DNA from 2 places in the Streptomyces sp. R44 genome. Region 1 is predicted to be linked to the other one. Evidence: riboswitches for the same ligand, from Rfam matches in the RefSeq annotation. Region 1 holds a riboswitch; the other holds the start of a gene.
The links. Region 1 has a riboswitch for cobalamin ahead of AB5J54_RS04700 (energy-coupling factor ABC transporter permease). Riboswitches for the same ligand answer to the same signal wherever they lie in the genome.
Positions count from the first base shown of each region.

Region 2: it holds a riboswitch for cobalamin, as region 1 does, so the genes downstream of both, AB5J54_RS26575 (ribonucleoside-diphosphate reductase subunit alpha) here and AB5J54_RS04700 (energy-coupling factor ABC transporter permease) in region 1, are expected to answer to the same signal.

Region 1 covers NZ_CP163444.1:973,641-977,844, forward strand. Annotated here, with positions in the region: gene dhaK (dihydroxyacetone kinase subunit DhaK) at 53-1,045, shown strand; gene dhaL (dihydroxyacetone kinase subunit DhaL) at 1,074-1,694, shown strand; gene AB5J54_RS04695 (PTS-dependent dihydroxyacetone kinase phosphotransferase subunit DhaM) at 1,691-2,098, shown strand; cobalamin riboswitch at 2,179-2,385, shown strand; gene AB5J54_RS04700 (energy-coupling factor ABC transporter permease) at 2,414-3,112, shown strand; gene AB5J54_RS04705 (energy-coupling factor ABC transporter substrate-binding protein) at 3,109-3,498, shown strand; gene cbiQ (cobalt ECF transporter T component CbiQ) at 3,504-4,204, shown strand, end outside.
Region 2 covers NZ_CP163444.1:5,678,695-5,682,898, reverse strand. Annotated here, with positions in the region: gene mctP (monocarboxylate uptake permease MctP) at 1-1,295, shown strand, start outside; gene AB5J54_RS26580 (GNAT family N-acetyltransferase) at 1,379-1,879, shown strand; cobalamin riboswitch at 1,927-2,057, shown strand; gene AB5J54_RS26575 (ribonucleoside-diphosphate reductase subunit alpha) at 2,189-4,204, shown strand, end outside.

The DNA.
Region 1 (4,204 bases):
CCTGCGACGACCCAATAAGTGCACCCCTCCACCCAATCCCGAGGAGACACCCGTGAGGATGCTGATCAACGTTCCGGAGACCGTCGTCGCCGATGCCCTGCGGGGGATGGCCGCGGCGCATCCCGAGTTGACCGTGGACGTGGAGCGGCGTGTCGTGGTGCGGCGGGACGCGCCCGTGGCGGGGAAGGTGGCGCTGGTGTCCGGTGGCGGGTCCGGGCACGAGCCCTTGCACGGGGGGTTCGTGGGGCCCGGGATGCTGGCGGCCGCCTGTCCCGGCGAGGTGTTCACGTCGCCCGTACCCGATCAGATGGTGCGGGCCGCGGCCGCCGTCGACAGCGGGGCGGGGGTGTTGTTCGTGGTCAAGAACTACACGGGTGACGTGCTGAATTTCGAGATGGCCGCGGAGCTCGCCGAGGACGAGGGCATCCAGGTCGCCAAGGTCCTGGTCGACGACGACGTGGCGGTGACGGACAGCCTGTACACGGCGGGGCGGCGCGGGACCGGGGGCACCTTGTTCGTGGAGAAGATCGCCGGGGCCGCCGCCGAGGAGGGGCTGCCGCTGGAACGGGTCGAGGCGATCGCCCGGCGGGTCAACGAGCGGTCCCGCTCCTTCGGGGTGGCCCTGAGCGCCTGCACCACCCCCGCCAAGGGCAGCCCGACCTTCGATCTCCCCGAGGGGGAACTGGAGTTGGGGATCGGCATCCACGGCGAGCCGGGCCGGGAGCGGCGGGCCATGATGACCTCGCGGGAGATCGCCGACTTCGCCGTCGACGCCGTCGTGGAGGACCTGCGCCCGTCCGGGCCGGTCATCGCCCTCGTCAACGGCATGGGAGCGACCCCGCTGCTGGAGTTGTACGGGTTCAACGCCGAGGTGCAGCGGGTGCTCGCCGAGCGGCACGTGCCGGTGGCCCGCACGCTCGTCGGGAACTATGTGACCTCGCTCGACATGGCGGGCTGCTCGGTGACCCTGTGCGAGGTCGACGAGGAACTGCTGCGCCTGTGGGACGCTCCGGTGCAGACGGCCGCGCTGCGCTGGGGCCGGTGAGACGGGGATGGTCATGGGGAGTGACGGTATGACGGAGACTTTCGGCGCCGGGTTCCTGGTGCGCTGGCTGGCCGCGGTGGCCGAGGACGTCGACCGGGAGGCCGACCGGCTCACCGAGCTGGACTCGGCGATCGGCGACGCCGACCACGGCGCCAATCTGAAGCGGGGGTTCGCCGCTGTGAGGGAGGCCCTCGAAAAGGAGCCGCCGAGCAGTCCCGGCGCGGTGCTCACCGCCGCCGGACGGCAGCTGATCTCGACGGTCGGCGGCGCTTCGGGTCCCCTGTACGGGACGCTCCTCCGGCGCGCCGGGAAGACACTGGGCGAGGACGCCGAGGTCACCCGGGCGCGGCTGGCGGAGGCGCTCGACGCCGGTGTGGCGGCCGTGTCGCAGCTGGGCGGTGCCCAGGTGGGCGACAAGACGATGCTGGACGCGCTCGTGCCGGCCGTGGCGGGGCTGCGGAGCTCGTACGGGGCGGCCCGCGCCGCCGCCGAGGAGGGCGCCCTGGCGACCGTACCCCTCCAGGCGCGCAAGGGCAGGGCCAGTTACCTCGGGGAGCGGTCGATCGGGCATCAGGATCCGGGCGCGACCTCGTCGGCGCTGCTGTTCGCCGCGCTCGCCGAGACGGCCGGGGCGGAGGGAGTGGCATGAGCCCGTCCCCCGTCGGCATCGTGCTCGTCTCGCACAGCGCGGCGGTCGCGGCGGCCGTCGCCGAACTGGCCCGGGGCCTCGCGGGCGGCGGCGACCTGGCGCCGGTGCTGCCCGCGGGCGGCACGCCGGACGGTGGGCTCGGGACGAGTGCCGAGCTGATCTGCGAGGCGGCGAAGGCCGTCGACCGGGGGGCCGGGGTGGCGCTCCTGGTCGACCTGGGCAGCGCGGTCCTCACCGTGAAGGCGCTCCTCGCGGAAGGCGACGAACTGCCCGAGGGCTGCCGCCTGGTGGACGCGCCGTTCGTCGAGGGCGCGGTCGCCGCGCTGGTGACGGCGAGCGCCGGAGGGGACCTCGACGCGGTGGCGGCCGCGGCCTCGGAGGCGTACGCCTATCGCAAGGAGTGAGGGCGCCGCAGGCGTGTGCGGGGAGTGACCGGGAGGCCGCGCCGGGTGGCGACCGTGTTGTGATCGAGCAGGTCAACGCATTAGTGTCGCAGGGCCTTGGTGTACGGGAAACCGGTGCAGTACCGGTGCGGCCCTCGCCACTGTGATCGGGAGGTCCGGCTCCACCCCCGCGGGGAACACCGCGGGGAAGCCACTGGACCGTCGCGGGAGACCGCGGCGGTGTGGGAAGGCGGAGTCGGGCCGTATGACCGTCAGCCAGGAGACCGGCCAGGGTGCGTTGTCCATCCACGAGGTGCTGGAGAGGGTCTACCCACCATGCATATAGCCGAGGGGTATCTGCCCCCTGTGCACGCCGCCGCCTGGGGCGTCGCGGCCGCGCCGTTCGTCGTCCACGGGGTGCGCGCGCTCACCCGCGAGGTGCGGTCGAACCCCGAGTCCACCCTGCTCCTCGGCGCCTCCGGTGCCTTCACCTTCGTTCTGTCGGCGCTCAAGCTGCCCTCCGTCACCGGTAGTTGCTCCCATCCGACCGGTACGGGTCTGGGCGCGATCCTGTTCCGGCCGCCGATCATGGCGGTCCTCGGCACCATCACCCTGCTCTTCCAGGCCCTGCTGCTCGCGCACGGCGGGCTGACCACGCTCGGTGCGAACGCCTTCTCGATGGCGATCGTCGGGCCGTGGGCGGGGTACGGGACGTACCGGCTGCTGCGGCGGTTCGGCGCGCCTCTGATGGTGGCCGTCTTCTTCGGCGCGTTCGTCGCCGACCTGTCCACGTACTGCGTCACCAGCGTCCAGCTGGCCCTGGCGTTCCCCGACCCCGGCAGCGGGGTGCCCGGCGCGCTCGCCAAGTTCGGCGGGATCTTCGCCGTGACCCAGATCCCCCTCGCGGTGAGCGAGGGCCTTCTCACGGTGCTCGTGATGCGGCTGCTCACGCAGTCCAGCAAGGGAGACCTGACCCGGCTCGGTGTGCTGGGCGGGGCGCGGACGGAGCGACACGAGGAGGCGGCGGCGCGATGAGCCGGAACGCGAAGATCAACGCGCTGCTGCTGCTCGCCGTCGCCGCGCTCGCGGTGCTGCCGCTGGCGCTCGGGCTCGGCGACCACAAGGAGCAGCCCTTCACCGGCTCCGACGGCGAGGCAGAGACCGCGATCACGGAGCTCCAGCCGGACTACAAGCCGTGGTTCAGCCCGCTGTACGAGCCGCCGTCGGGCGAGATCGAGTCGGCGCTGTTCGCCCTCCAGGCGGCGCTCGGCGCCGGCGTCCTGGCGTACTACTTCGGCCTGCGTCGCGGCCGCCGGCAGGGCGCGGCCGCGGCCGAGGCAGCCCGAGCGGCGGGACCGGACGGGGCGCCCAAGGACGACGGTGCTTCCAAGGCCCCCTCCTCCGACGGTTCGGACGCGTAGCGCCGATGCTTCCGATCGACGCGGCGGCGCACAGCAGCCGCTGGCGCCGCCGTCATCCCGTGGAGAAGGCGCTCCTCGGCTTCGGTCTGACGCTGTGCGCGGTGAGTCTGCCGCCGTGGCCCGGCGCGCCGCTCGTGGCGGCGGCCACGCTCGCGGTGCTGCTCGGTCCCGCCGGTGTGCCGGGCCGTCAGTTGTGGCGGGCGTTCCGCATCCCGCTCGGCTTCTGCGTCACGGGGGCGGTACCGCTGCTCTTCGAGGTGGGCGGTACGCGGGGGCTCGTGGCCCTCGCGCCCGGCGGCCCCGTCCACGCGGGCGAGCTGCTCCTGCGCACCGCCTCGGCCTCGCTCGGGGTGCTGCTCTTCGCCTTCACGACACCGGTGTCCGACGTCCTGCCCCGGCTCGTCAAGGCCGGCGTGCCCGCCCCCGTGGTGGACGTGGCGCTCGTCATGTACCGGATCATCTTCCTGCTCCTCGACTCGCTGACGAAGATCCGGCAGGCGCAGGCGGCCCGGCTCGGGCACACCACCCGGGCCGCAACCTGGCGCTCGCTCGCCGGGCTCGGCGCGACGACCTTCGTGCGGGCCTTCGACCGGGCGCAGCGCCTGCAGTCGGGGCTCGCCGGGCGCGGTTACGACGGGACGCTGCGGGTCCTGGTGCCCGTCTGCGCGGTCTCCCGGCGGTTCCTCACGGCGACGGGCGTGCTCCT
Region 2 (4,204 bases), 4.7 Mb from region 1:
ACGGATACGTCACCACCTCCGACTTCGTGCGCGGCCGCTTCGGCTCCAAGGGCCTGTCCCTGGCGGTGGCGGTCACCGGCATCCTGGCCACCATGCCGTACATCGCCCTCCAGCTCGTCGGCATCCAGGCCGTCCTGGACGTGATGGGCGTCGGCGGCGGCGAGAACACCAACTGGTTCGTCAAGGACCTGCCGCTGCTCATCGCCTTCGGTGTCCTCGCGGCCTACACGTACTCCTCCGGCCTGCGCGCCCCGGCGCTCATCGCCTTCGTCAAGGACACCCTGATCTACATCGTCATCGCGGTGGCGATCATCTACATCCCGATCAAGCTGGGCGGCTTCGACGAGATCTTCGGCAAGGCGGCCGAGGCGTACAAGACGATCAACCCGGCCACCGGCAAGCCCAAGGGCGCGCTCGTCCCCGGCGAGGCCGGCCAGTGGACGTACGCGACGCTGGCGCTCGGCTCGGCGCTCGCGCTGTTCATGTACCCGCACTCCATCACGGCGACCCTGTCGTCCCGGAGCCGGAACGTCATCCGCCGCAACACCACGATCCTGCCGCTGTACTCGCTGATGCTGGGCCTGCTCGCGCTGCTCGGCTTCATGGCGATCGCCGCCGGCATCAAGGTCAAGAACGGCCAGCTCGCCATCCCGCAGCTCTTCGAGACCATGTTCCCGGACTGGTTCGCGGGCGTCGCGTTCGCCGCGATCGGCATCGGCGCGCTCGTCCCGGCCGCGATCATGTCGATCGCCGCGGCCAACCTCTTCACCCGCAACATCTACAAGGACTTCATCAAGAAGGACGCCACCCCGGCCCAGGAGACCAAGGTCTCCAAGCTGGTCTCGCTCCTGGTGAAGGTCGGCGCGCTCGTCTTCGTCCTCACCATGGACAAGACGGTCGCGATCAACTTCCAGCTGCTCGGCGGCATCTGGATCCTGCAGACCTTCCCGGCGCTCGTCGGCGGTCTCTTCACCCGCTGGTTCCACCGCTGGGCGCTGCTCGCCGGCTGGGCCGTCGGCATGGCGTACGGCACGGCCGCAGCGTACGGCGTCGCCAGCCCCACCCAGAAGCACTTCGGCGGCTCGGCCGCCGAGATCCCGGGCATCGGCGAGATCGGCTACATCGGCCTCACCGCCTTCGTGCTCAACGTCGTCGTCACGGTCGTCCTGACCTTCGTCCTCAAGGCCGTCAAGGCCCCCGAGGGCGTCGACGAGACCTCCCCGGAGGACTACACGGCGGACGCGGGCGACCCCGGCGTCACCGACCTCCCGAAGGTCGGCACCGCGGCGCACTGACGTCACCGTCCGTGAACGGGCCCCGGATCTCCGCGAGGAGACCCGGGGCCCGTCCACGTACCCCGAGAGGGAGACTGCTTCCCATGGACTTCACGATCAGGGCGGTACGGCCCGAGGAGCACGAGGCGCTCGGTGACCTCACCGGGTTCACCTATCTGAATGACGGGCTGCTGCTGCACGGCGAGGACGACTTCTACCTCGCCGTCCTCCGCGACACGGCCCGGCGGGCGCGCGAGAGCGAGGTGCTCGTCGCCGTCGACGCCGACGGCGGGATCATCGGCGGGGTGACCTTCGCCCCCGGCGGCACGACCTGGGCGGACATCGCCGTCGCCGGCGAGGCCGAGTTCCGGATGCTCGTGGTCGCTCCCGAGGCCCGCGGCAGGGGCGTCGGAGAAGCCCTCGTACGGGCCTGCGTGGACCGGGCGCGGGCCCTCCCCGGGTGCGCGCGTCTCGTGCTCTCCACGGCCGATCTGATGGTCTCCGCGCACCGGATCTACGAGCGCCTCGGCTTCGTCCGCACCCCCGAGCGGGACTGGGAACCGATCCCCGACCACTCGCTGCGGACCTACGCCCTGGAGCTGTAGCGCCGGGACCGACACAACATGTGGGGGGTGCCACGAGCGGCGCCCCCCACATGTATGCTCATCCTCGCTGTCGACGCAGGGGAATCCGGCGCGAATCCGGAACTGTCCCGCAACGGTGTGCTTCGTGCGGATTCGTACGCGGTGAGTCCGAAGACCTGCCGGCAGCGCACCCGGTCCGTCCGTTCCGGGTGTCACAGACGTCCGGGCCTCGCGGAGTGGGCCGGTGGACGCGGCGCGCCCACGTGTACGGGCGCCCGCCTGCCCGCCTTCCCGCCCGAGGCCCCGAGCCGAGCGAGGGAGAGCCCCCACGTGACCATCGCGCCCGCCGATCCGGCCGCAGCGATCGAGACCGACGGCCCCGGGACCGTACTCCTGCGGACCCTGACCGATCTCACCGCCGACCTCCCGGACACCGACCCCGGCAAGGTCGCCGCCGCCGCCCTCCGCGGCCGCAGCGCCACGTCGGACGAGGCGGAGCTGCGCGAGCTGGCCACCGAGGCGGCCGCCGGCCTGATCGCCGAGGACCCCGCGTACTCCCGGCTCGCCGCCCGGCTCCTCACCATCACCATCGCCGACGAGGCCGCCGGCCAGGGCGCCGTGAACTTCTCGGCCTCCGTCGCCGTCGGTCACCGCGAGGGGCTCATCGCCGACCGCACCGCCGAGTTCGTGGCACTGCACGCGGCCCGCCTCGACGCCACGATCGACCCGGCCGGCGACGACCGCTTCGGCTACTTCGGCCTGCGCACCCTCTACTCGCGCTACCTGCTGCGCCACCCGATCACCCGCAAGGTCATCGAGACCCCGCAGCACTTCATGCTGCGCGTCGCCTGCGGCCTCGCCGAGGACGAGACGGCCCGCGCCCTGGACGAAGTGAGCGCGCTCTACGGCCTGATGAGCCGCCTGGACTACCTCCCGTCCTCCCCCACGCTCTTCAACTCCGGCACCCGCCACCCGCAGATGTCCTCCTGCTACCTCCTGGACTCCCCGCAGGACGAGCTGGACTCCATCTACGACCGCTACCACCAGGTCGCGCGCCTCTCGAAGCACGCGGGCGGCATCGGCCTCTCGTACTCCCGCATCCGCGCCCGCGGTTCGCTGATCCGCGGCACCAACGGGCACTCCAACGGCATCGTGCCGTTCCTCAAGACCCTCGACGCCTCCGTCGCCGCCGTGAACCAGGGCGGCCGCCGCAAGGGCGCCGCCGCGGTCTACCTGGAGACCTGGCACGCGGACATCGAGGAGTTCCTGGAGCTCCGCGACAACACGGGCGAGGACCAGCGCCGTACGCACAACCTGAACCTGGCGCACTGGATCCCGGACGAGTTCATGCGCCGGGTCAACGCCGACGCCGAGTGGTCGCTGTTCTCCCCCTCGGACGTGCCCGAGCTCGTCGACCTGTACGGCGAGGAGTTCGACGCCGCCTACCGCAAGGCCGAGGCGGCGGGCCTGGCCCGCAAGACGATGCCGGCCCGCGACCTGTACGGCCGGATGATGCGGACCCTCGCGCAGACCGGCAACGGCTGGATGACGTTCAAGGACGCCTCGAACCGCACGGCCAACCAGACGGCCGAGCCGGGCACCGTCGTCCACTCCTCGAACCTCTGCACCGAGATCATCGAGGTCACGAACGACGGCGAGACGGCGGTCTGCAACCTGGGCTCGGTCAACCTGGGCTCCTTCGTGTCGGGTTCGGACATCGACTGGGAGCGCCTGGACGAGACCGTCCGCACGGCCGTCACCTTCCTCGACCGGGTCGTCGACATCAACTTCTACCCGACCGAGCAGGCGGGCCGCTCCAACGCCAAGTGGCGCCCGGTCGGCCTGGGCGCCATGGGCCTCCAGGACGTCTTCTTCCAGCTGAAGCTGCCGTTCGACTCGGCCGAGGCCCGCGCCCTGTCGACGAAGATCGCCGAGCGGATCATGCTGGCGGCGTACGAGGCCTCCGCGGACCTCGCCGAGCGCAGCGGCCCGCTCCCCGCCTGGGACAAGACCCGCACCGCCCAGGGCGTCCTGCACCCGGACCACTACGACGTGGAGCTGAACTGGCCGGAGCGCTGGACCGCCCTGCGGGCGCGCATCGCCTCCACCGGCATGCGCAACAGCCTCCTCCTCGCCATCGCCCCGACGGCGACGATCGCCTCGATCGCCGGCGTCTACGAGTGCATCGAGCCGCAGGTCTCCAACCTGTTCAAGCGCGAGACGCTGTCCGGCGAGTTCCTCCAGGTCAACTCGTACCTCGTCGACGAGCTGAAGAAGCTCGGCGTGTGGGACGCGCAGACCCGCGAGGCGCTGCGCGACTCCAACGGCTCGGTGGCCGGCTTCACC